One region of the Paracoccus mangrovi genome, then DNA from elsewhere that is predicted to be linked to it. Evidence: riboswitches for the same ligand, from Rfam matches in the RefSeq annotation. Region 1 holds a riboswitch; each other region holds the start of a gene.
The links. A riboswitch is a leader RNA that binds a small molecule or an ion and turns the genes downstream of it on or off. The one in region 1 is predicted to bind cobalamin.
Positions count from the first base shown of each region.

Region 1 (7,234 bases):
AAGGATCAGCGCGACAAGGCTCGGCGTCACCCGGGTCCCGAGCCGGGGGCCTGTCACCATTTGGCCTCAAGCCCCAGATAGGCCTGACGTCCCTGCGTGCCGTAACCCCAGACATCGGAATATTCCTTGTCAAAGAGGTTCACCACGCGGGCGGTGGCGCGGACGCGGTCGGTCAGGTCATAGCCCCCCGACAGGTTGACCAGCGTGTAATCGGGCAGTTCCCGGACCTGATCGCCGTTCCAGCCCTGACTGTCGTAATTGCCCGCGACGTGGCGGATGTCGCCCCCGATCCAGCCGCGCCCGTCCCAAAGATCGTGGCGCGCGCTCAGGCCAAGCTGATGGCGCGGGCGGCGGACCTCGACCGATCCGTCGGGGTTTTTCGCGTCCAGATAGGTATAGCTCATGCCCAGCCACAGCGCGTCGCTGGCCTGCCATTGGCCGGCGACCTCGACCCCCTGCCGGCGGCTTTCGCCGCGCTGGTTGACATAGCTGGCGCGGCCATCGGGGGCGGCGCCGACCGCATAGCTGATTTCGTCCTGCATGTGTTCGTTGAAATAGGTCACGTCGATGCTGCCGCGCCCGTCCATGAGCTCGGCCTCGACGCCCAGATCAAAGCCGCTGTTGCGTTCCGGGCTCAGGCCGGGATTGCCCAGCGTATAGGCGTCATCGGCGAAAAGTTCGTAATAGGACGGCTTGACCAGCCCGCGCCCGGCCGAGGCATGCAGCCGATAGCGGCTGTCCGGCACCTGCCACGACAGGCCCAGATTCCAGCTGGTGAAATCGGCGAAACGGTCGAAATCGTCGCGCCGCAGGCCGGCCTGAATGTCCAGCCCGTTTTCCAGAAAGCCGCGATATTCCAGCGCCAGCGAATTGTTGGCGCGGGCATAATCGGGGGCGGCGTCGTTTTCATCCTCGACCCGCTCGATCATCAGGTTCAGCAGATGCCGCGCCTCGGCGACGGGCCGGCCGTCCAGCCCATAGCTGAGCCGGTATTTCAGCGCCCGGGTTTCCCCGCGCGTTTCGTCGTCGCTGTCCTGACGCCGTTTGAAGACCGATTCCTGATATTCCAGCCGGTGGACCAGCCGCCCGTCCGCCATCACATATTCGCCCCAAAGCGCGCCGGTGAATTCGTCATGCCGGCTGTGCCGGTCGGGATCGTCGATCAGATAGGTCCCGGCGCCCGTGGCCGAGAAATTTTGGGAATCGTAATCCATGTCCTCGCGCGCGCGGCGCAGGGTAAAGCCAAGCTGCAAGGCATCGCTGGCCTGCCAGTCGCCGCTCAGCCCAAGGCTGCGGCGGTCGATCCCGTCCTTTTCGTCGCCGTTCAGCGCCGAGTTATAGCCGTGATCGTCATGCTTTGAGGCCGTGAACATCAGCCCGCCGCGTTCGCCGCGCTGGCTGAACCAGCCTGACAGGGCATAGCCGTTTCCGACCTCGACGCGGCCGCCGGCATGGGTGCCGGGCTCGGCGCGGCGGGTGACGATATTGATCACCCCCGCCGAGGCGTTCGATCCGTAAAAGACCGATTGCGGGCCGCGCAGCACCTCGATGCGGTCGATATTCGCGGTCTCAAGCCCCGAGAGGTAATATTCGTCATTGCCGCCCGTCGCCGGCACGCCGTCGATCAGGATCAGGGTATGGTTGCCCTCGGCGCCGCGGATGCGGACCTGGGTCTGGGATGCCCCGGCCGAACTTACGGCGACGCCCGGCACGATGCGCAGCGCGTCCTGAACGGTGCGCAGGCCGCGCCGCTCGATCTCGTCTGCGGTCAGCACGGTATGGGCGCGGCCATAGGCATCGGCGGCGATCGGGGTCAGCCCGCCGGTGATGACCACCGGGTCCAGCTGGACGGTGTCGGGGTCGCCTTGCTGTGCCCAAAGGGGCAGGGGGGCGATGATCGCGGCAAGAAGCGCGGTTCCGGGGAGGGTGGGCGCAAAAGCGGCTTTGCGGGTCATGTCAGGGCCTTTCCAGCGCAGGGCGAAGCCTGCGGTCGACAGAATGGCCTGCGGGGGGCGTGATCGGGGATACGCGCCGCAGACCGGTGAAGGTCACCTCTGCGGAACGGCCGCTTTCCACGCGCGCCCCGCGCGGGAAATGGGTGATTGCTGCGGCAGGTCTCCTGGCTTGCGGGTCGTCGCTTGGGCCGGTCTTCCCGGGGATCGCGCCCCAGTGACATGGTCGGCCTTTGCTCGCCGCTTACAGTTGCGGGGGCAGCCGGGGATTTGCCCGTCTGGTCCGTTGCCGGACCGGGCGCACCGCCGTTCCCTTTTATCCGGGCAGGCCCGGAACCGAAGCGTTGCCCGGATGGCGCAAGGCCCGGCCCGCTGTCAAGCGAAACCTGTTGACCCGCCGGCGCGCTTGCCGGGGATGCAAAAGGGCGCGGGCCGGCGCGATCACTCTTCGATCAGCGAAATCATGCGCTCCAGCCGCCGCATCGCCAACCAGCCGTCGCGGATCTGCGGCGCATGGTCGCGCTGGCCGGAAAACAGCGCCGCGACATCGGTCAGCAGCGCGTGATAGCCCTTGTGATCCTCATTCGCGGCGGCGGTGAAATTCGGCCGCCAGCTCAGCGTATCGCAGGCGGGGTCCAGCGTGGCGGCGGGATCCTCGGCCTTGAAGGGCGGGTCGCGATACCATGCGGCGTTGATGATATTGTCCACCTCGACACGGTTGTGGTCGCCCATGATCTGGATGAATTCCATCGGCGTGCCGCGCGATTGCACGGTGCCCATGACGATATTGCCGATGACGCCGTTCTCGCAGGTGAAATTCATGTGGATCAGCATCTTGCCGGGGGCGGGCACGTTCTTGCGCAGCCCCAGATCCGCGAATTCCGCGCCCGCGAACCACGGGATCAGGTCCATGTAATGGACACAGTGATGCAGGTAAAAGCCGGTATAATCCACCTCGCCCGCGAAATAGGTGGGCGCGGTCAGATAGCTGCCATGGATGCCCAGCACCGGGCCGAAATCGCCGCCGTCAAGGATGTTGCGGGCGATCCGGTTGCCGGTCGAATAGCGTTTCATGAAGCCGACGGCGACCGGCACTTTCGCGGCATCCGAGGCGCGCATCAGCTCTTCGGCCTGGGCGGCGGTGGCGGCGGGGGGCTTTTCCATAAAGACGGGCAGCCCGCGCCGGATCGCGGCCATGGTGGCGCGGAAATGCACGTCCGGGCCGACGGCCATGCCGACCGCGTCGATATCGGCCTCGGCGATCATGGTCTCGTAATCGTCATACACCTGGGACGCGCCGAATTGCCGGGCGGCGTTTTGGGCCGCCGCCGGGTCGCGGTCGCAAACGGCGGCAATGGCAAAGCCGCTGCGCGCCAGTTGCGGCATCAGCATCCAGGTCGCGTGCCGGCCGCAGCCGATCCAGCCAATCTTGATCGTCATCAGTGGTTCACCTCTGCAAAGCGCAGCGCGGCGCGGATCAGGGCCAGTCCGGCGCGCAGCTTGTCGTCCTCGTTCTCGTGGGGGGGGCGCCAATGGGCGATGGGCAAGGCCAGCCGGTCGTCGTCGCGCCGGAACGGTTCAAGCGAGACCGGCCCCGCATAGCCGATCTGTGCCAGGGCCCGCATGATCGCGGTCCAGTCCATATTGCCGGTGCCGGGAAAGCCGCGATGGTTCTCATTGGCCTGAAAATGGACCAGACGCGGGCCGGCGGCGCGGATCGCATCGGGGATCGATCGTTCCTCCATATTCATGTGGAACGTGTCCAGCACGATGCCCAGCCCGGCCGATCCGACCGAATCCACCACCTCGATGGCCTGCGCGGTGGTGTTGACGATATCGGTTTCGAAGCGGTTCAGCGGCTCGAGCGCGAAAACCTTGCCGGCACTGGCGGCGATGGGGGCCGCGCGGGACAGCCCTTCGATGGTGCGCGCGGCCCGCGTCGCGATCTGGTCGGCGGTCCAGGGCTGCGGCGGGCGTCCGGCAAAGACCAGCGGCTCGCCATAAAGCGGCCCGCCGATGATGTGCGCGCCCAGCCGGTCGGCCATCTCGACGCAATATTCCAGATAGTCGAGCCCCCCCTGCCGCGCGGCCGCATCCTCGCCCGCGATCGAGCGTTGCAGATTCACCCGCGCCGCCAGCACGATCTCAAGCCCCTGATCGGCGCAGATACGGCGCAGCTCGGCCGGGTCAAGGTCGTCGTCGGGCTCGGGAACCAGCAGCTCGATGAAATCAAAGCCAAGCGCGCGGGTCCGCGCCAGAAGCGGCAGCGCCGCGTTGGTAAAGGGGCGGGTGAATTGCATCGAGATGATGCCGATGGGGTTTTTCATGTCATTTTCCTTGGGGAAGCAGATGGTTCATCCCTTGACCGCGCCTTGGGTCAGGCCGCCGACCAGACGCCGCTGCACGATCAGGAACAGGATGGTGGCGGGCATGGCGCCGACGATGCCGCCGGCGGTCAAAAGCCCCCATTGCACCTGATATTCGCCGATCATGGTCTGTACGGCGACGGTGATCGGGCGCACGTTCTGTCCCCCCAGCGTCAGCGCGTAAAGATATTCGTTCCATGCCGTGATAAAGATATAGATGCCGGTCGCGATGATGCCCGGCGCGCAAAGCGGCAGGATCACCCGCACCATCGCTTGCAGCCGCGAACAGCCGTCCGTCATCGCCGCCTCGTCCAGCGATTTCGGGATGCCGTTGATATAGCTGGTCATCATCCAGACCGAAAACGGGATGGCGATGGTCGAATTGGCGATGATCAGCGCCAGATGCGTGTCCAGCAGCCCCAGCTGCCGCATCAGCACGAACAGGGGCAGGATCAGCAGCACCAGCGGGAACATGTTGATCAGCAGGAACTGCATCAGCAAGGCGCGCTTGAACCGGAACTCAAAGCGCGAAAAGCTGTAGGCGGCGGTGACCGACAGGCTGAGCCCCACCACGACCGTGCCGGCGGCGATGATCAGGCTGTCGAGCATGTTGCGGGCAAAGCCCACATTGGCGAAAAGCCGCGTGTAATTGTCCCAGACCAGATCGCCAAGCGCGGGGCCGCGGGTGAACAGCTTGTCCTCGGCCGTAAGCGAGGTCAGCGCCATCCACAGATATGGCCCCAGCGTAAAGATCAGGATCGCCGCCATCGGCAGATCGACGGTCAGGATGCGCCGCGCGGTGGATTTGCGTCCCAAAGCCATCACTGCACCGCCTTTCCGGCGCGGCGCAGATAAAGCACCACCACCCCCAGAAGCAAAAGCGTGAAGGTCATCGCCAATGCCGAGCCATAGCCGAAATCAAGATTCGTGCGCGCCTCAAGGAACGCATAAAGCGGCAGGGTATAGGTGGCGTATCCCGGCCCGCCCCCGGTCATCACGAAAATGACGTCCATCGAATTGGCGACCCAGATCGTGCGCAACAGGATCGCGGTGAACAGCACCCCCGAAATCCCCGGAAGGGTGATATGCCAGAACTGGCGCAGGGGCGACGCCCCGTCCAGCGACGCCGCCTCGTAATAGCTGCGCGGGATGGATTGCAGCCCGGCCAGGATCATCACCGCAAAGAACGGAAACCCCTGCCATGTCAGCGTCAGGATGATCGCGTAAAGCGCGGTGTCGGGATTGGCCAGCCACGGGACCGAGGTTTCCAGAATGCCGATGCGCAGCAAGAGATCGTTCAGAATCCCGTAATTGCTGTCATAGATCCACGCCCACATCAGCGCGATCACCACCGAGGGCAGCGCCCATGGAATGATGATCAGCGCCCGCGCCAGCGGCCGCCACGGAAATTGCTGGTTCAGCAACAGCGCCGTGGCCAGCCCCAGAAGCGCCTGCGCCGGCACCGTGATCGCGATCCAGATCACCGTATGGCGCAACGAGATCCAGAAGACCTCGTCCTGAAACACCGCCAGATAATGTTTCAGCCCCACCCAGTCGAATTTCTTGGGCCGGAACAGGACATATTCATGCAGGCTCATCCACGCGGTCTGGATCATGGGAAAGAACACGATGGCCAGCGTCACCAGAACCGCCGGCGACAACAGCGCAAGCGGCATGACCTGACGCCACAGGCGCGCCTTGCGGGGGATGTCATCCGTTGGTCTTGCGGCGGATGTCGGTGTCATCGGGCAAACCTCTTGCGGTCCCGCCGGATGGGCCGGCGGGCTGGACAGGGTTGACCCCGCCCGCGCGGATCACGCGGGCGGGATGCGGGGGGTCATTCCTCGGCGAAAAGCTCGGCGATGGCGGCGTTCATCTGTTCGGCGGTGATTTCGCCGTTCAGCGCGCGCTGCATGTTCGTCGGCCAGACCGTGTTGACGAATTCCGGCGTCGCGGGCGAGGGCGGCAAGAGATGCGCGAAAGGCAACGAATTCTGCGTCGCCTCGATGAAGCGCTTTTCATGCGCGGTCCAGTTGGCGCTGTCGGTCCTGGTCACCGGCAATTGCCCGGTGGCGGTGTTGAACTGTGCGTTGTTTTCCGGCGAGGACAGGAAGGAAATCCATTTCCACGCCGCGTCCTTGTCGCTGGCATTGGCGAAAACCCCGGTCGATTCATCGCCAAAGGTGGTCCAGCGCCCGCCGCCGCATTCCGGCACCGTGGTCGCCGACACCTTGTCGCCAAGCGCCGCCACCAGATCGTTCGAGGACCCGATATGGTGGATGGTCATCGCCGTCACCCCGGTCTTGAAGGCGCCGATGATTTCCTGAAACCCGTCATTGGGGGCCGAGGGCGGGAACACCTTGTCGGTGCGGAACATGTCGATGACATATTGCGTGCCCGCGATGCCCTCGGGCGAATTCAGGCTGTCGTCCAGCGCCACGCCCGTCCGGCCCAGCGTGAAGGCGCCCCAATGTTCATGCCCGGATTTGCCGCCGCGAAAGCCGAAGCCATAGACATCGGTCTGGCCGTCGCCATTGGTGTCGCGGGTCAGCTTGACCGCCGCCTCGCGCAGCTGTTCACAGGTCTGCGGCACCTCAAGGCCCAGCTCGGCGAACATGTCGGGGCGGTAATAAAGATACAGCGCCACATATTGCACCGGCAGGTAATATTGCTTGCCGTCCTCGGCGCGGGTCAGGTCGAAGAGATTTTCGAGGATCTCGTCCTTGCCGTCCCAACCGGCGATGCGCTCGTCCAGCGGTTCCAGCGCCTCCATTTCCAGCAGGCGGGGCAGGGCGTGCATTTTCAGCATGGCCGCATCGGGGGCGTTGCCGCCGACGATCGCGGTGTAAAGGTTGTCGTAATAGCTGTTCCAGGGCACGTTCTGGGCGTCGATCTTGATATCGGGATTGGCCGCCT
Region 1 covers NZ_JBHRXJ010000002.1:111,378-118,611, forward strand. Annotated here, with positions in the region: gene ACFOMH_RS02920 (ABC transporter substrate-binding protein) at 1-30, opposite strand, end outside; gene ACFOMH_RS02925 (TonB-dependent receptor plug domain-containing protein) at 54-1,955, opposite strand; cobalamin riboswitch at 2,093-2,308, opposite strand; gene ACFOMH_RS02930 (Gfo/Idh/MocA family protein) at 2,394-3,392, opposite strand; gene ACFOMH_RS02935 (sugar phosphate isomerase/epimerase family protein) at 3,392-4,279, opposite strand; gene ACFOMH_RS02940 (carbohydrate ABC transporter permease) at 4,307-5,140, opposite strand; gene ACFOMH_RS02945 (carbohydrate ABC transporter permease) at 5,140-6,063, opposite strand; gene ACFOMH_RS02950 (ABC transporter substrate-binding protein) at 6,156-7,234, opposite strand, start outside.

Region 2 (7,234 bases), on a different contig from region 1:
GCGCCACCGATTTCCCCGGCAGCCATTCCAGCGTGCCATGCGCGCCCATATGGATCAGCGCGTCGGCCCGTGTCCGCAGCCAAAGGTAAAAGGCGACATAGGTGTGGCGCGGCGTGCGGGACAGGTCGTGGTAATCGTCGGCGCGGGTGCGGACCTCGCCCCGTTCGGGTTGCAGGGCGATCCACGCGTCACCGGCGCGGATCGCGGCAAAGCGAAAGACGCCGTCCGGGGCCTCGTCCTCTGGCGCGCCCCATGCCGCATGCAGGTCGTCTTGCAGCCGCCGGGGCAGGGTGGCCAGCGCGGCGCGGTAATCGGCGATGGGCCATGCCACGCGTTCCGTCATCAGCCGGCGGCCAAGGTCCTGATGCGCGACACCAAGGATTTCCCCGCAGGAGGCCAGCGCGTCCAGCCCGACCGCATGGGCCAGTTGATGCGGTTTGCCCGGGTATGTCGACAGCACCACCGCCCGCCGCGCCGGTTCGCGCAGCCGGTGCCACGCCGCGATGCGCCGGACGACGGCGGCGATACGGTCGGGGTCGGGGCAGTGGACATGCCGCGAGAATTGCAGCGCCTCGTCGCGCATCTGCGGGGCCTTGAAGCTGATGACGCCCAGAAAGATGCGCCCGTCCACCTCGGGCAACACGACATGCATGGCCAGATCGGCGGCGGAAAGGCCGCGTTCCTCGGCCGCCCAAAGATCGCGCGGCGCGGTGGACAGGGCGACCTGAAAAACCGGGCAATCGGCGCCGTCAAAGGGCGTGGCGCCGGTATCGTCGCGGGCGGAAAAGGCGGTCATGTTCAGAATGGCCGCCATGCCCGGCAGATGCGGGGCAAGCCAGGTGCCAAAGCCCGCAACCTTGAGCGAGGGCGCGAAAACCCCGGTCGCGGCAAAGCCCGCATCCCGCAGCGCGCCGATCATCGCATCCACCGGACCCAGATCGGCCGAGGTCAGATAGCTGCGGTAAAAGCTGATCAGAACCGGGTTCGCGCCGGCCGCCGGTTTTGTGATCACACCGGCATCGGGGTCATAAAACCCCCATTGCGGGATCGTGGCCTGACCCGTGACCGGTGCGGCGGGCAGGCCTGCGGCGTGGGCCAGTTCCGCCAGCGCGGTTTGCGCCGCAACCGCGCCACCCTCGTCGCAAAGCGCGGCCAGCCGGTGCAGCACCGCCGCGTCCAGCGTCGAGAACCGTTCCAGCGTGGCGTCCGGCCGGCCATCGGCGGGCAGAAAGGCCAGCGCGATGCCATGCCTGCGGGCATGGTCCTGAAGGCTGGCGACGCCATAGGGCCAATAGGCTTCGCCCCCGATCAGACGCACCAGCACGGCGCGGGCACCCGCCAGCGTGGTGTCCAGATAATTATCGACCGATACCGGGTGCCGCAGCGCCGAGATATTGCACAGCCGCAGTGACGGCAGGCCGACGCCCGACCCGTCCTGCGCCCTGTGCCAGCCCGCCGCGAAAGCGCCGAGGTCGCTGTCGGAATAGGACAGCACGACCATATCGGCGGGGCTTTGGCCGGGGTCGGTCGGGACCTCGGTTTCCTCAAGCCCACGGCTTTCGCGAAAGACGACGTGCATCCTCAGGCCGCCAGAACGGCCCGGATCGCAGCCTCGTCGATGTCGTCATGCTCGGCGATCACGACAAGGCGCGAGGCGCGGGGCGCGGCGCCCCATGGCCGGTCATATTGGTGGCGCACGCGTTCGCCCACCGCCTGCACCAACAGGCGCATGGGCTTGCCGGCGACGGCGACATGGCCCTTGACCCGCAGGATGTTCTGTTCGCGCGCAAGCCGGGTGATGCGGGCGGCCAGATCGGCGGGATCGGCGATTTCGGCAAGCTCGATCACCACGGAATCGAAATCGTCATGTTCGTGATCGTCCGCACCATCGTGATGGCTGGGCCGGGCGGCCAGATCGTCCTCGGCCGCAGCACCCAGCCCAAGGATCACGCGCGGGTCGATCACGCCATCGGTCAAGGGCAGGATCGGCAGCTTGCGCGGGGCCTCGGCCTCGATGACCGCGCGGGCGGCGGCAAGGCCCGCATCACCGGCCAGATCTGCCTTTGAAAGCAGGACGATATCGGCGCAGGCGATCTGATCTTCGAATACCTCGGACAGGGGCGTTTCGTGGTCGAGACTTTCGTCGGCCTCGCGCTGGGCCTGAACGGCGGCCTCGTCGGGGGCAAAGCGGCCGGCGGCCACCGCCTCGGCATCGGCCAGCGCGATCACGCCGTCCACGGTGATGCGCGAGCGGATCGCGGGCCAGTCAAAGGCTTTCAACAGCGGTTTCGGCAGCGCGAGACCCGAGGTCTCGATCAGGATATGATCGGGCTTCACCGGCATCGCCATCAGGCGTTCCAGCGTCGGGATGAAATCGTCGGCCACGGTGCAGCAGATGCAGCCATTCGACAGCTCAAGGATGTTTTCTTCGGGACAGTTCTCATCGGCGCAGGATTTCAGGATCTCGCCATCGACGCCCATGGTGCCGAATTCGTTGACCAGCACCGCCAGCCGCTTGCCCTGCGGATTCAGCATCAGGTGGCGGATCAGCGTGGTCTTTCCGGCCCCCAGAAAGCCGGTGATGACGGTAACGGGGGTCTTGGTCAGGTCGGTCATATGCTACCCAATCGAAGGAATGCGCGCGATGCTGCGCTTGCGGAAAATGGCGATGCGGTCGCGCCATGGCACGATGCCGTCATCGGCGGCGGCATAGGCGGCGGCGCCGGTCAGGATCTCGGCGGCATCGGCATCCGACATGCCGCCATAGATATAGGACCAGCGGCCCGGCCCGCTCAGCGCGATGGCGCTGCCGCTGTTGCAGGCCGACAGGCACTCGACGGGCAGGATGCGCACGCCTTCGGGCGCGCCCAGTCGTTCCAGCGCGGCAAAAAGACGCGCGCCCGGCACCGGCTGGCCATCGATCACGGGTTGGCCGGCCCGGCAGGTCGTGCAGACAAGCAGTGAAACGGTCATGCGCCCTTTATCCATCATTGCGGTTCAGGGCATGCCAAGGGTGCGCGGGGGCGCGCGCGCCCCTTCTACCCCAGGCGGGAACACCCCGTCCGCCGGTCAATATCTGCGCAGGCAGGTCTCCCGGCTTGCGGATTCAGGCTTTCGCCAACGGTCGGCCCACCTTCCCGGCCCCGCGAAATCGATCGGGCCAGTGGCATCGGGCGACCTTTCCGGTCACGGTCGCGGGGGCGGCTGCTTTCAGGCTTTCACCTGTCGCATTCCCTTTTCACCTGTCATAGGACAGGAACCAGCGCAGCCAAAGCTGTGCGCGCCCGGCCCCGACTTGTCAAGCGAAGGAGTGCCCGATGGATGCCGATGAAAACGCCCGCCACGCCGAGAAGATGGCCAAAATCAAGGCGGCCCGCGACCGAATGATGCAGGGAAAGACCGGCGAAAAGGGGCTCGTCATCGTTCATACCGGCAAGGGCAAGGGCAAGTCGTCATCGGGGTTTGGCATGATCCTGCGCGCGATTGCGCATGATATGCCCTGCGCGGTGGTGCAGTTCATCAAGGGCGGCTGGGACACGGGCGAGCGTCGCCTGCTGACCGGGCATTTCGGCGATTTGTGCCAATTTCACGCCATGGGCGAGGGGTTCACCTGGGAAACCCAGGACCGCGCCCGCGACATCGCCGCCGCCCGCGCCGGCTGGGACAAGGCGCGCGATCTGATCCGCGATCCGGCCATCCGTATGGTGCTGCTCGATGAAATCAACATCGCGCTGCGCTATGACTATCTGGATATTGGCGAGGTGGTGGCGTTCCTGCGCGATGAAAAGCCGCCGATGACCCATGTCGTGCTGACCGGCCGCAATGCCAAACCCGAGCTGATCGAGCTGGCCGATCTGGTCACCGAGATGGAGGCAGTCAAGCATCCCTTTCGCGATGGCATCAAGGCCCAGCCGGGGGTCGAGTTCTAGGCCCTGGCAAGGGCTGTCCGGGGGGCGCGTGGTCCCTGTGGATGGGTTGGGGCGATACGGGATTGTGTCGCGGCCCCGTGCATTCCATCATGCCCGGCAATGGCACGGCCGCCCATCGCACCTTGTTTGCCGCCGGTGGCCGTCATAGCGGAAAAAGGAACAACCGTTTCCAAGAGGGGGGATATTTCATGTCGATGTTGATGTTTTTGGCCGCGCTGGTCCCGATCGCGGCGGTATTTGTCCTGTTGGTCGTGATGCGCAAATCGGCCAAGTTTTCGATGCTTGTCGCCTATCTGGCGACCGTGGTTCTGGCCGTGCTGTTGTGGGGGACGGATATCGCCAAGGTGGCGGGGGCGACGGCCAATGGCGTGATCACGGCGATCACCCTGCTTTACATCGTCTTTGGGGCGATCCTGCTTTTGTATACGGTACAGGAATCCGGCGCGATCCAGTCGATCAAGCGCGGATTTACCGATATTTCGCCCGACCGGCGGGTGCAGGCGATCATCATCGCCTGGCTGTTCGGGTCCATGGTCGAGGGGGCCTCGGGCTTTGGCACGCCGGCGGCGGTCGCGGCGCCGCTTCTGGTCGCCATCGGCTTTCCGGCCATGGCGGCGGTCATGGTGGCGCTGATCATCCAGTCGACGCCGGTCTCTTTTGGCGCGGTCGGCACGCCCATGCTGGTCGGCGTGCAGACCGGCCTTTCCAATAGCGACACCGTCAACGCCGCCATCGCGCCGGCCACGCTGGCCGAATATGTCCCGGTGGTTGCGGAGCGCGTGGCGTTTCTGCACATGACCATCGGCTTTGTCATCCCGCTGTTGATGGTGGCGATGATGACGCGCTTTTTCGGCACGCGCCGCAGTTTCCGCGAAGGCTTTGGCGCGTGGCAATTCGCGCTGTTCGCGGGGCTGGCCTTTACCATTCCCTATTATCTGGTCGCGCGATTCCTGGGCCCGGAATTCCCGTCGCTGGTCGGCGGGCTTCTGGGGTTGCTGATCGTGGTGCCGGCGGCGCGGCGCGGGCTGTTTCTTCCCAAGACCGTGTTCGATTTCCCGGCGCGCCGCGACTGGGATCCCAGCTGGAAGGGCAAGCTCGACACCGAAATCGCGCATGAGGCCGCCGATACCGCGCATCCGCACGGGCGCGGCGACATCTCGTTGATGACGGCGTGGAGCCCCTATGTCATCACCATCGCGCTTTTGGTGCTGACGCGGGTGATCGGGCCTTTGAAGGCGTGGCTGACCGGCCCGTCGACCACGCTGGCTTTCGAGAACCTGTTCGGTTCGGGCATCACCTCGAAGGTGCAGCTGCTTTATTCGCCGGGCACCATCCTGATCCTGGTTTCGGTGATCTCGTTCTTTGTCTATCGGATGAAGGTCGCGGATTTCAGCCGCGCCTGGGGCCTGTCGGCCAAGACCATGATCGCGGCGGCGCCCGCGCTGCTTTTGGCGGTGCCGATGGTGCAGGTGTTCATCAATTCCGGCTCTGAGGGGGTGCTGTCCATGCCGCTGACCCTGGCCGAGGGCATGTCGGCGGCGGTCGGCAATGTCTGGCCGATGTTCGCGGCGGTGATCGGGGCCATGGGGGCGTTCATCGCCGGGTCGAACACGGTCTCGAACATGATGTTTTCGCTGTTTCAGTTTTCGACCGCACAGGGGATCGGGCTGGATCTTTTGGGCGTGACGGTGGTCGTGGCCTTGCAGGCAATCGGCGGCGCGGCCGGCAATATGATCTGTGTCCACAATGTCGTCGCGGCCTCGGCCACGGTCGGGCTGACGGATCGCGAAGGCGATCTGATCCGCAAGACGCTGGTGCCGATGACCTATTATGTCGTGCAGGCGGCGTTCCTGGGCATGGCATTGATCTGGGGCGGTTTCTGGTGGCTGCTGGCGCTGGTCTGGTTGGTGGTGGTGCTGGCCTCGATGTACAGCCAGGATGGCGCCCCGGTGCGACAAACCCAAAGCTGAGCGAACGGGCGAATGCATGAAGTTGCGGGGCGGTGCCGATGGCGCCGCCCCGCCGCATTTGTGCCGCCCGCGACCGGCGCGCGAACCGCCGGTCATGCCGCCCGCCCGTCATGGCCCGGATGCGGGGCCGGCCCGACGCCACCCGCATGGTCGTGCGGGCTAAGACCGTGGCCCCGGGGGGCATGCGCACCCGGCCTATACGCCTAGCTAAAGCGCCATTCGGGGATTTCGGAGGCCGTGAATGTGTCGGCCGAGGCGCGGTCCCAGCGTCGATGCCATTCGCGCAATTCCTCGATGGGCTGTTCGGCCAAAAGAAAGCCCGAGGGCAGATAGGGAAATGCCTCGTTCCCGTCCATGAAGGTGCCGTCCTTGTGCCGGAACATGAAGTGATAGGGCATGAAATCCACGGGTGAGGACAGGCCGGCCGCCCCGGCGATTTCGGCCAGCGCGTGCAGCGTGTTCTTGTGGAACCGGGTGACGCGCAGCGATTTGGTCCCGACCTCAAGCGCGCGCTGACGCAGCTTGTCCTGGGTGGCGATGCCGACCGGGCATTCGTTGGTGTGACAGGATTGCGACTGAATGCAGCCGATGGCGAACATGAAGCCGCGCGCCGAATTGCACCAATCCGCCCCCAGAGCCAGCGCCCGGGCGATGTCAAAGGCGCTGATGATCTTGCCGGCCGCGCCGATCCGGATCTGTTGGCGCAACCCGGCGCCGCGCAGGGTGTTGTGGACAAACACCAGCCCCTCAAGCATGGGCATGCCGACGCGGTTGGCGAATTCCATCGGCGCCGAGCCGGTTCCGCCCTCTTTGCCGTCGACGACGATGAAATCGGGGGCGATGCCGGTTTTGAGCATGGCCTTGACGATGCACATGAATTCCCGGCGGTGACCGATACAGAGTTTGAAGCCCACCGGTTTTCCGTCCGACAATTCGCGCAGCTGGGCGATGAATTCCATCAACCCGACCGGCGTCGAAAAGGTGCTGTGCGTGGGTGGCGAGATGCAGTCAACACCCATCGGGATGCCGCGCGCCTCGGCGATTTCGGGGCTGATCTTGCTGGCCGGCAGCATGCCGCCATGGCCGGGCTTTGCGCCCTGGCTCAGCTTGATCTCGATCATCTTGATCTGTGGGTCCAGCGCCTGTTTGCGAAAGCGTTCGGGATCGAATTTGCCATCCGGTGTGCGACAGCCGAAATAGCCCGAGGCAACCTGATAGATCAGGTCGCCGCCATGTTCGCGGTGATAGGTGCTGATCCCGCCTTCGCCGGTGTCATGGGCGAAATTGCCCATCTTGGCGCCCTTGTTCAGGGCCTGGATCGCATTGGGCGACAGC
Region 2 covers NZ_JBHRXJ010000004.1:142,850-150,083, forward strand. Annotated here, with positions in the region: gene cobN (cobaltochelatase subunit CobN) at 1-1,579, opposite strand, end outside; gene cobW (cobalamin biosynthesis protein CobW) at 1,582-2,616, opposite strand; gene ACFOMH_RS07470 (DUF1636 family protein) at 2,620-2,973, opposite strand; cobalamin riboswitch at 3,067-3,279, opposite strand; gene cobO (cob(I)yrinic acid a,c-diamide adenosyltransferase) at 3,318-3,929, shown strand; gene ACFOMH_RS07480 (L-lactate permease) at 4,118-5,899, shown strand; gene ACFOMH_RS07485 (FMN-binding glutamate synthase family protein) at 6,103-7,234, opposite strand, start outside.
Region 2: another riboswitch for cobalamin. It lies ahead of ACFOMH_RS07470 (DUF1636 family protein); the one in region 1 lies ahead of ACFOMH_RS02925 (TonB-dependent receptor plug domain-containing protein).

Region 3 (7,234 bases), on a different contig from region 1:
GCTGAAGCCGGTGCATCGCCGCATCCTTTACGCGATGCGCGAATTGCGGCTGTCGCCCACCGGCGCGTTCCGCAAATCGGCCAAGATCACCGGCGATGTGATGGGCAACTATCACCCGCATGGGGACGCCGCGATCTATGACGCGATGGCGCGGCTCGCACAGCCCTTTGCCATGCGCTATCCGCTGGTCGACGGTCAGGGGAATTTCGGCAATATCGACGGCGACAACCCCGCCGCCAGCCGCTATACCGAGGCCCGCCTGACGGCCGCCGCCGAGGCCCTGATGGAGGGGCTGGGCGAGGATGCGGTCGATTTCCGCCCGAATTATGACGGCACGCTGGAAGAACCCATCGTGCTGCCCGCCGCCTTCCCGAACCTTTTGTGCAACGGCGCAAGCGGCATCGCGGTCGGCATGGCCACGAACGTGCCGCCCCATAACCTGCACGAGGTCATCGACGCCTGCCTGCATCTGATCAAGTCGCCCGATGCGCGGGACGAGACGCTGGTTTCCATCATCCCCGGCCCGGACTTCCCGACCGGCGGCGTCTTGGTCGAGGATCGCGCCACCATCGCCGAGGCTTACCGCACCGGGCGCGGCAGCCTGCGCCTGCGGGCGCGCTGGACGCGCGAGGATCTGGGCCGCGGCAACTGGCAGGTCGTGGTCACCGAAATCCCCTATCAGGTGCAGAAATCCAAGCTGATCGAGCGTCTGGCCGAGCTGATCCAGACCAAGAAGATCCCGATCCTGGCCGATGTGCGCGACGAATCCGCCGAGGATATCCGCATCGTGCTGGAACCCCGCGCCCGCACCGTCGATGCCGATCAGATGATGGCCGCGCTGTTTCGGATGTCCGACCTCGAGATCCGCTTCGGGCTGAACATGAACGTGCTGATCGACGGCCGCGTGCCCAAGGTCTGTTCCCTGAAAGAGGTGCTGCGCGCGTTTCTGGACCACCGGCGCGAGGTGCTGGTGCGGCGCTCGAACTATCGGCTGGACAAGATCGCCGCCCGGCTCGAGGTGCTCGAAGGCTATATGATCGCCTTTCTGAACCTGGACCGCGTGATCGAGATCATCCGCTACGAGGACGATCCGAAATCGGTGATGATGGCCGAATTCAAGCTGTCCGAGGTGCAGGTCGAGGCGATCCTGAACATGCGCCTGCGCGCGCTGCGCCGGCTTGAGGAAATGGAACTGCGCGCCGAGCACGAGACCCTGACCGCCGAGCGCGCCGCCTTGCAGGCCATGCTCGCCGATGAGGGCAGCCAGTGGTCGCGCATCGCCGAAGAGCTGCGCGAAACGCGCGGCAAGTTCGGCAAATCCGCCCCCGGCGGCCTGCGCCGCACCGAAATCGGCGAGGCGGGCGCCGTGGCCGAGATCGACATGGACGCGATGATCGAGCGCGAGCCGGTCACCGTCATCCTGTCCCAGATGGGCTGGATCCGCGCGATGAAGGGGCATCAGCCGCTGGACGCCGAGGTCAAGTTCAAGGATGGCGACGGCCCGTTCATGGCGCTGCATGCGGAAACCACCGACAAGCTGATGATATTCGGGGCCAATGGCCGGTTCTATACGCTGCCGGCCAATAACCTGCCCGGCGGGCGCGGCATGGGCGAACCGCTGCGGCTGATGATCGACCTGCCCAATGATGCGGCGGTGATCGACATGTTCCCGTGGCGGGATGGCGGGCGGTATCTGGTCGCGTCCAAGGCCGGGGATGGCTTTGTCGTGGGTGCGGCCGATATTCTGGCCCAGACCCGGTCCGGCAAGCAGGTGCTGAACGGCGATGCGCTGCTTTGCCGCGCGGTCAGCGGCGATCACGTCGTCACCGTGGGCGAGAACCGCAAGATGCTGGTATTCCCGCTGGCCGAGCTGCCCGAAATGGGCCGGGGCAAGGGCGTGCGCCTGCAAAAGTTCAAGGATGGCGGGCTGTCGGATGCGGTCTGCATCACCCTTGCCGAAGGGCTGCGCTGGCAGGAAAGCGGCGGTCGCACCCGGCACGAACCCGATCTGGCCGCGTGGCTGGGCAAGCGGGCGGGCGCGGGCTACATGGCGCCGCGCGGCTTTCCCCGCGACAATAAATTCAACTGACCCGACCGATACCGGGGCCTGAAATGCACAAGGGCGGCACCACGGTGCCGCCCTTTGCCGTTCGGTCAGACGCTGCCCTTGGGCGCCTTGATCACCGGTGTTTCGGTGCCCGTCGAAGCCGTGGTGTCATGTGGCTTGTTCTTGCCCACGCAGTCGGCAAATGCCGGCAGCGCGGTCAGCGACAGGGTCAATGCGGCAAGCGCAGCGAAGATCTTGGTCATGTCGGCATGCTCCTTTCGTGAAAGTTACACGTCGGGGCGGTGACGAAGATTGCGTGAACACAGGCACCCCAAAAGGCGCCCCGTTCCTTCGGCGACCGTAAGGTAACGCTGACATGACGGGGTGATTCGATCAACGCCCCGTCACGGGCCGGGCCGTTCACCATCCGGTGTGCGCGATTGCGCGCCGAAGGCCGCGGCGGCGTCCTCGGGGATTTCCTTGATCCCGGTCAGCATCGGGGTGATCAGATCCTCGTGCTTCCAATGGCGGTAAAACAGGATCACCCCCAGATGCATCAGCACAAGGATCAGGATCAGGTTGGCGCCCAGCTCGTGCCAGCCCACCGCCGCGCTGCGGGTCGCCGCGCTGACATGTTTGGCCAGCGGGCCGACATTGATGTAATCGTCGGGATCCGAAATCAGCCCGGTGGTGACCTGTGTCGCCAGCGCCGCCAGCATGGCGATCACCGACAGCGCGCCCAGCGGGTTATGGCCGGGCCAATGGCTGGGCCGGCGCATGAGCATATGCCCGGCATAGTCGCGGATCGCGCCCGGCCCGCGCAGGAAATGCGCGAACCGCGCCGGCGCCGGGCCGACAAAGCCCCAGATCAGGCGAAAGATCAAAAGCCCGGCGATGGCATAACCGCTCCAGAAATGCAGGGTCATCTTGGCCGGGCCGAATTGTCCCAGACACCAGCTGAGCGTCACGAAAAATGCCAGCGACCAGTGGAACCCGCGCAAAAGCGGGTCCCACAGCCGGATCTTGCGCGACCCGCCGGCCATCAGCTTTTTTCGCGATAGCTGTCGTGGCAGGCCTTGCAGGCGGCGCCGATCTTGCCGACCACGGCGCCGGCCTTGTCGGCCCCGCCCTTGACCGCCTCCGAGGCGCCGGTGGCGGCCTCGGCAAGGCCCGCGAACTTGGCGCGGAAATCGTCCATATTGGTCCAGATATCGGGCTTGGCGGCGGTTTCCTCGCTGGTCTGGCCACGGCCGCTGCCCTCGATGAACAGGCTGGGCAGGTCGTATTGGGTCAGGGCCTCGATATTGGCGGCGGCGCGGCTGGCGGCGGCCTCGTCATAGGCGATGTCGCCCTTGGCCATGCCGGCCAGCTGGCCCATGTTGATCGCCAGCATCTGATAGAAGCCCTTGCGAGCCTCGATCGCCTGATGAATGGGGTCTTCGTCCTGGGCGATCGCGGTCAGCGGGATCGCGGCCATCGCGGCGGCGCTCAGCATGGCGGTCACAATATATCGCATGTCGTCATCCTTTCTGTGGCATTTGGCTTCAGTCACGGAGGCGTCCCGGCCAAGGTGGCACAGCCGAAGGCGTTCTGCCAACGGATATGAAATGTCATTTTTGTGAAATTCGGTGCGGCGGCGGGCATCGGATGGCCGCTTTGTGCCGGTTCCCGTGGCCGGAATGGTGAAATTTTGCGCAAAGCGCACCCGCATCCGGGGACGTGACAGGTTTTTCTTGCGCGATGCTGCGATGCGGCGCAACCTGAGGGTGACGGGCGCAGGTCCGTTCCCCGGCCGCACGGGGCATATATGGCAGCCGCCGCCGTTCATGCCGCGAATCCTCCCTCCACGCGGGCATGGACGGCGGTTCTGCATTCGGGCGGGCGGGGTGAAGGGCTGGCGGATCAGCCCGGCAATGCCCCGCCGCGATCCATAAGATAAATATCCATGATCCAGCCATGCGCGGCGCGGGCCCGGGCGCGGACCTGCCGGATTTCCGGGCCCGCCTCGGCCAGCGGGCCGTGGATCAGGATCTGTTCCGGCATGCCGAGATAGGCCCCCCACCAGATGGTCACCCCTTGCGGGTCCAGCCCGTCAAAGGCGCAATCGCCATCCAGCATCACCACGATCCGGTCGGCGCCCGGCGGCCAGCCATGATCGCGCAATTGCCGCCCCGTGGTGATCACGACCGGCGCGCCGACCGTGTTCAGCGTGATCGCATGGGCCGCGCAAAGCGCCTGAATGGCGGTGATGCCCGGAATGACCCGCCGCGTCAGCGGCAGGGTCAGCCGGTCGGCGATGCGCAGGCTGCTGTCGTAAAGCGAGGGATCGCCCCAGATCAAAAGCGCCACCCGCCCGGACAGGCCCGGCAGATGGGCGCGGATCGTGTCCTGCCAGACGCGGGCGATGGCGTCGTGCCAGCGGTCGACGCCGTGCCGGTAATCGGGATCGGCGCTGTCCCGGCGCGGCAGGTCAAAGGTCGCGATGGCGGTCCCCGCGCCGGCATGGGTGTCGCAGATGCTGCGCCGCAACCCGGCCAGATCATCCTTTTCCGCCCCCTTGTGCGGGATCAGGATCAGGTCTGCCGAGGCAATGGCCTTGGCGGCATCCAGCGTCAGCTGGGTCGCGCCGCCGGTGCCAATGCCGATCAGGGTCAGTTCAATCATCGGGATGCAAGGCGCGCGGGCGGTCATGCCCGCGCAAAGCCCCTCAGGCGTAAAGGCGCGGCGTCACCAGCCCGCTGTCGCGCAGGCCGCGCAGCGATTTCGCGCCGGCCAGCACCGCCAGGTCGACCAGAGGCTCGATCAGCACGACCAGCATATAGGCCGCGCCAAAGGTGGCGATGCCGCCGATCCCGGCCAGCCCCTGACCCCAGATCGCCCAGAACGCGACCCATGCCACCACGCCGCCCTGATAGACCGTCGACAGCGCCAGCGCCTGTGCATAGCGCAGGTCGACATAGGCGGTGCCGGGCGCGATGATCCGCGCGGCCAGCGCCTGCAACGCAAAAAGCGGCACCAGAAGCGTGGTCACGTTCATGCCGTATTGCGGCAGGTCGAAGGGGGCGAAAAGCAGCCCCTGGATCAACAGCCCCAGCGCCAGCCCGATCGCCGCCGGCGCCGCGCCAAAGATCAGAAACAGCGTCGAGCCAAGGATGAAATGCACCTCGGACACGCCGACCGGGTAATGCGGCAGTACCTCGAAAAAGCCAAAGACCAGCGCCGCGCAAAGCGTGCTGCGCCCGACCAGCGAGGCAAGACCGGTTTCGCGCAGCGCGCCCCATGTCTGTTTCAGCGTGTAAAGCCCCGCCCCGGCGGCGGTGGCATAGCTGAGCGCGATCTTGGCGCCCGCGACGATTCCGGGTTCGATATGCATCTTCATCTCCTGTGGCCGTCACACCCGACGGCGATTGGTATGGTCTGACGGCCGGTCTCCTGGCTTGCGGGTCAGGGCGGGGCCTTTGCCTTCCCGGGCGTTGTCGCCCAGTGGCATGGTCAAGGCCCGCTCTCCGCATACAGTCGCGGGGGCGGCTGGGGTTTCGGGCGAACCCGTTCCCATTCCCGATTAAGCCCGACGTGAATTGCATCACGCGGCGGGCACCGATCAGGGCTTTAGCTAAAGGGCATCAAGCGGTTGCCGTCAAGCTTTCCGCGATCAGATGGAAAAAGCTGCCGGTGGCGTGGCCGCGCCGCGACCCGGTTTCCGCCACCGCATCGCCATTGGCGTCGGTGACGCGGGCCAGTGCGGCGTCGGGCTGGGCCAGAATGCTGGCATAGTGGAATTCATGCCCGGTCAGCCTTTGGGCATAGGCCCCGGCCAGCGGCGCCAGCGGTTCGGCCCGGCGATAGCCGAGATGCATCCGCCGCTTTTCATAGCTGGTCTCAAGGCCTAGCAACCCCGCCATCCGGTGCCGGACCCCCGAGGCATCGACCAGCCCCGCACCCATGGCCATATAGCCGCCGCATTCGCCATGGACGGGGCGGGTTTCGGCGAAACGCAACAGCCCCGCGCGGAAATGCTCCGCCGCCGCAAGCCGCCCGGCATGCAGTTCGGGATAGCCGCCCGGCAACCAGCAGGCGCCGGCGCTGTCATCCGGCCCCTGATCCGCGAGGGGCGAAAATGGCAGGATTTCGGCCCCCGCCGCCCGCCATCCCGCGACCAGATGCGGATAGATGAATGAAAACGCCTCATCCTGCGCCAGGGCGATGCGCATCGCGGGCGGGCGCAGGGGGCGAAAGGGTTCGGGGGCAAGCCCGCCCGAGGCGGCGGCGACGATTGCGTCCAGATCCAGATGGCGCGATGCCGCCTCGCCCGCCCGGGCCAACAGCGCCTCAAGGGCGGCGTGTTCCTGGGCCTGGACAAGGCCCAGATGGCGTTCGGGCAGTTCGATATCGGCCGCGCGCGGCAAAACGCCAAGGACGGGAATGCCCAGCGGGTCCAGCGCGTGGCGCATCAACGCCTCGTGCCGGGCCGAGGCCACGCGGTTCAGCACCACCCCCGCAAGCCGCACATCCGGGCGCATCTGCCGAAACCCAAGCGCGACGGCACCGGCGGATTGGGCCTGTCCCTTGCAATCCATCACCAGCACCACCGGCCAGCCGGTCAGCGCGGCGATATCGGCGCTGGCGCCATTGCCGCAACCGCCCGGCACCGCCACACCGTCGAAAAGCCCCATCGACCCCTCGACCAGCGCGATATCGGCGCCCGCGCCCGCGCCGATCAGATGTGCGATCTGGGCCCGGCCCATCGCCCAGCTGTCCAGATTATAGCTTTCGCGCCCGGCCGCCGCGCGATGGAATGCGGGGTCGATGTAATCCGGCCCGCTTTTATAGGGCTGCACCGCCAGTCCCCGCGCGCGCAGAGCCGCGATCAGGCCCAGCGTGACCGTGGTTTTCCCGGACCCCGAGGCCGGCGCGCTGATCACCAGCCCCCTCATTCGGGAAACCTCGGCTCGGTGCCGACGGGACGGAAACGGCGGTCGTAATCGCCGGCATAAAGGCGGCTTTCGTCAAAGCCCTCGGCCGCCAAAGCGCGGCCGACAAGGATCAGCGCCGTCCGCTCGCCCACACCGATTTCGGGGTCGAGCGTCGCCAGCGTGGCGCGGACGATGCGCTGATCGGGCCAGCTGGCGCGAAACACCACCGCGACCGGGCAATCGGCGCCGTAATGCGGGATCAGCTCGTCCTGCA
Region 3 covers NZ_JBHRXJ010000004.1:127,955-135,188, forward strand. Annotated here, with positions in the region: gene parC (DNA topoisomerase IV subunit A) at 1-2,089, shown strand, start outside; gene ACFOMH_RS07390 (hypothetical protein) at 2,155-2,310, opposite strand; gene ACFOMH_RS07395 (cytochrome b/b6 domain-containing protein) at 2,452-3,090, opposite strand; gene ACFOMH_RS07400 (c-type cytochrome) at 3,090-3,563, opposite strand; gene cobF (precorrin-6A synthase (deacetylating)) at 3,950-4,711, opposite strand; gene ACFOMH_RS07410 (energy-coupling factor ABC transporter permease) at 4,755-5,420, opposite strand; cobalamin riboswitch at 5,453-5,665, opposite strand; gene ACFOMH_RS07415 (cobyrinate a,c-diamide synthase) at 5,671-6,981, opposite strand; gene cobM (precorrin-4 C(11)-methyltransferase) at 6,978-7,234, opposite strand, start outside.
Region 3: another riboswitch for cobalamin. It lies ahead of ACFOMH_RS07410 (energy-coupling factor ABC transporter permease); the one in region 1 lies ahead of ACFOMH_RS02925 (TonB-dependent receptor plug domain-containing protein).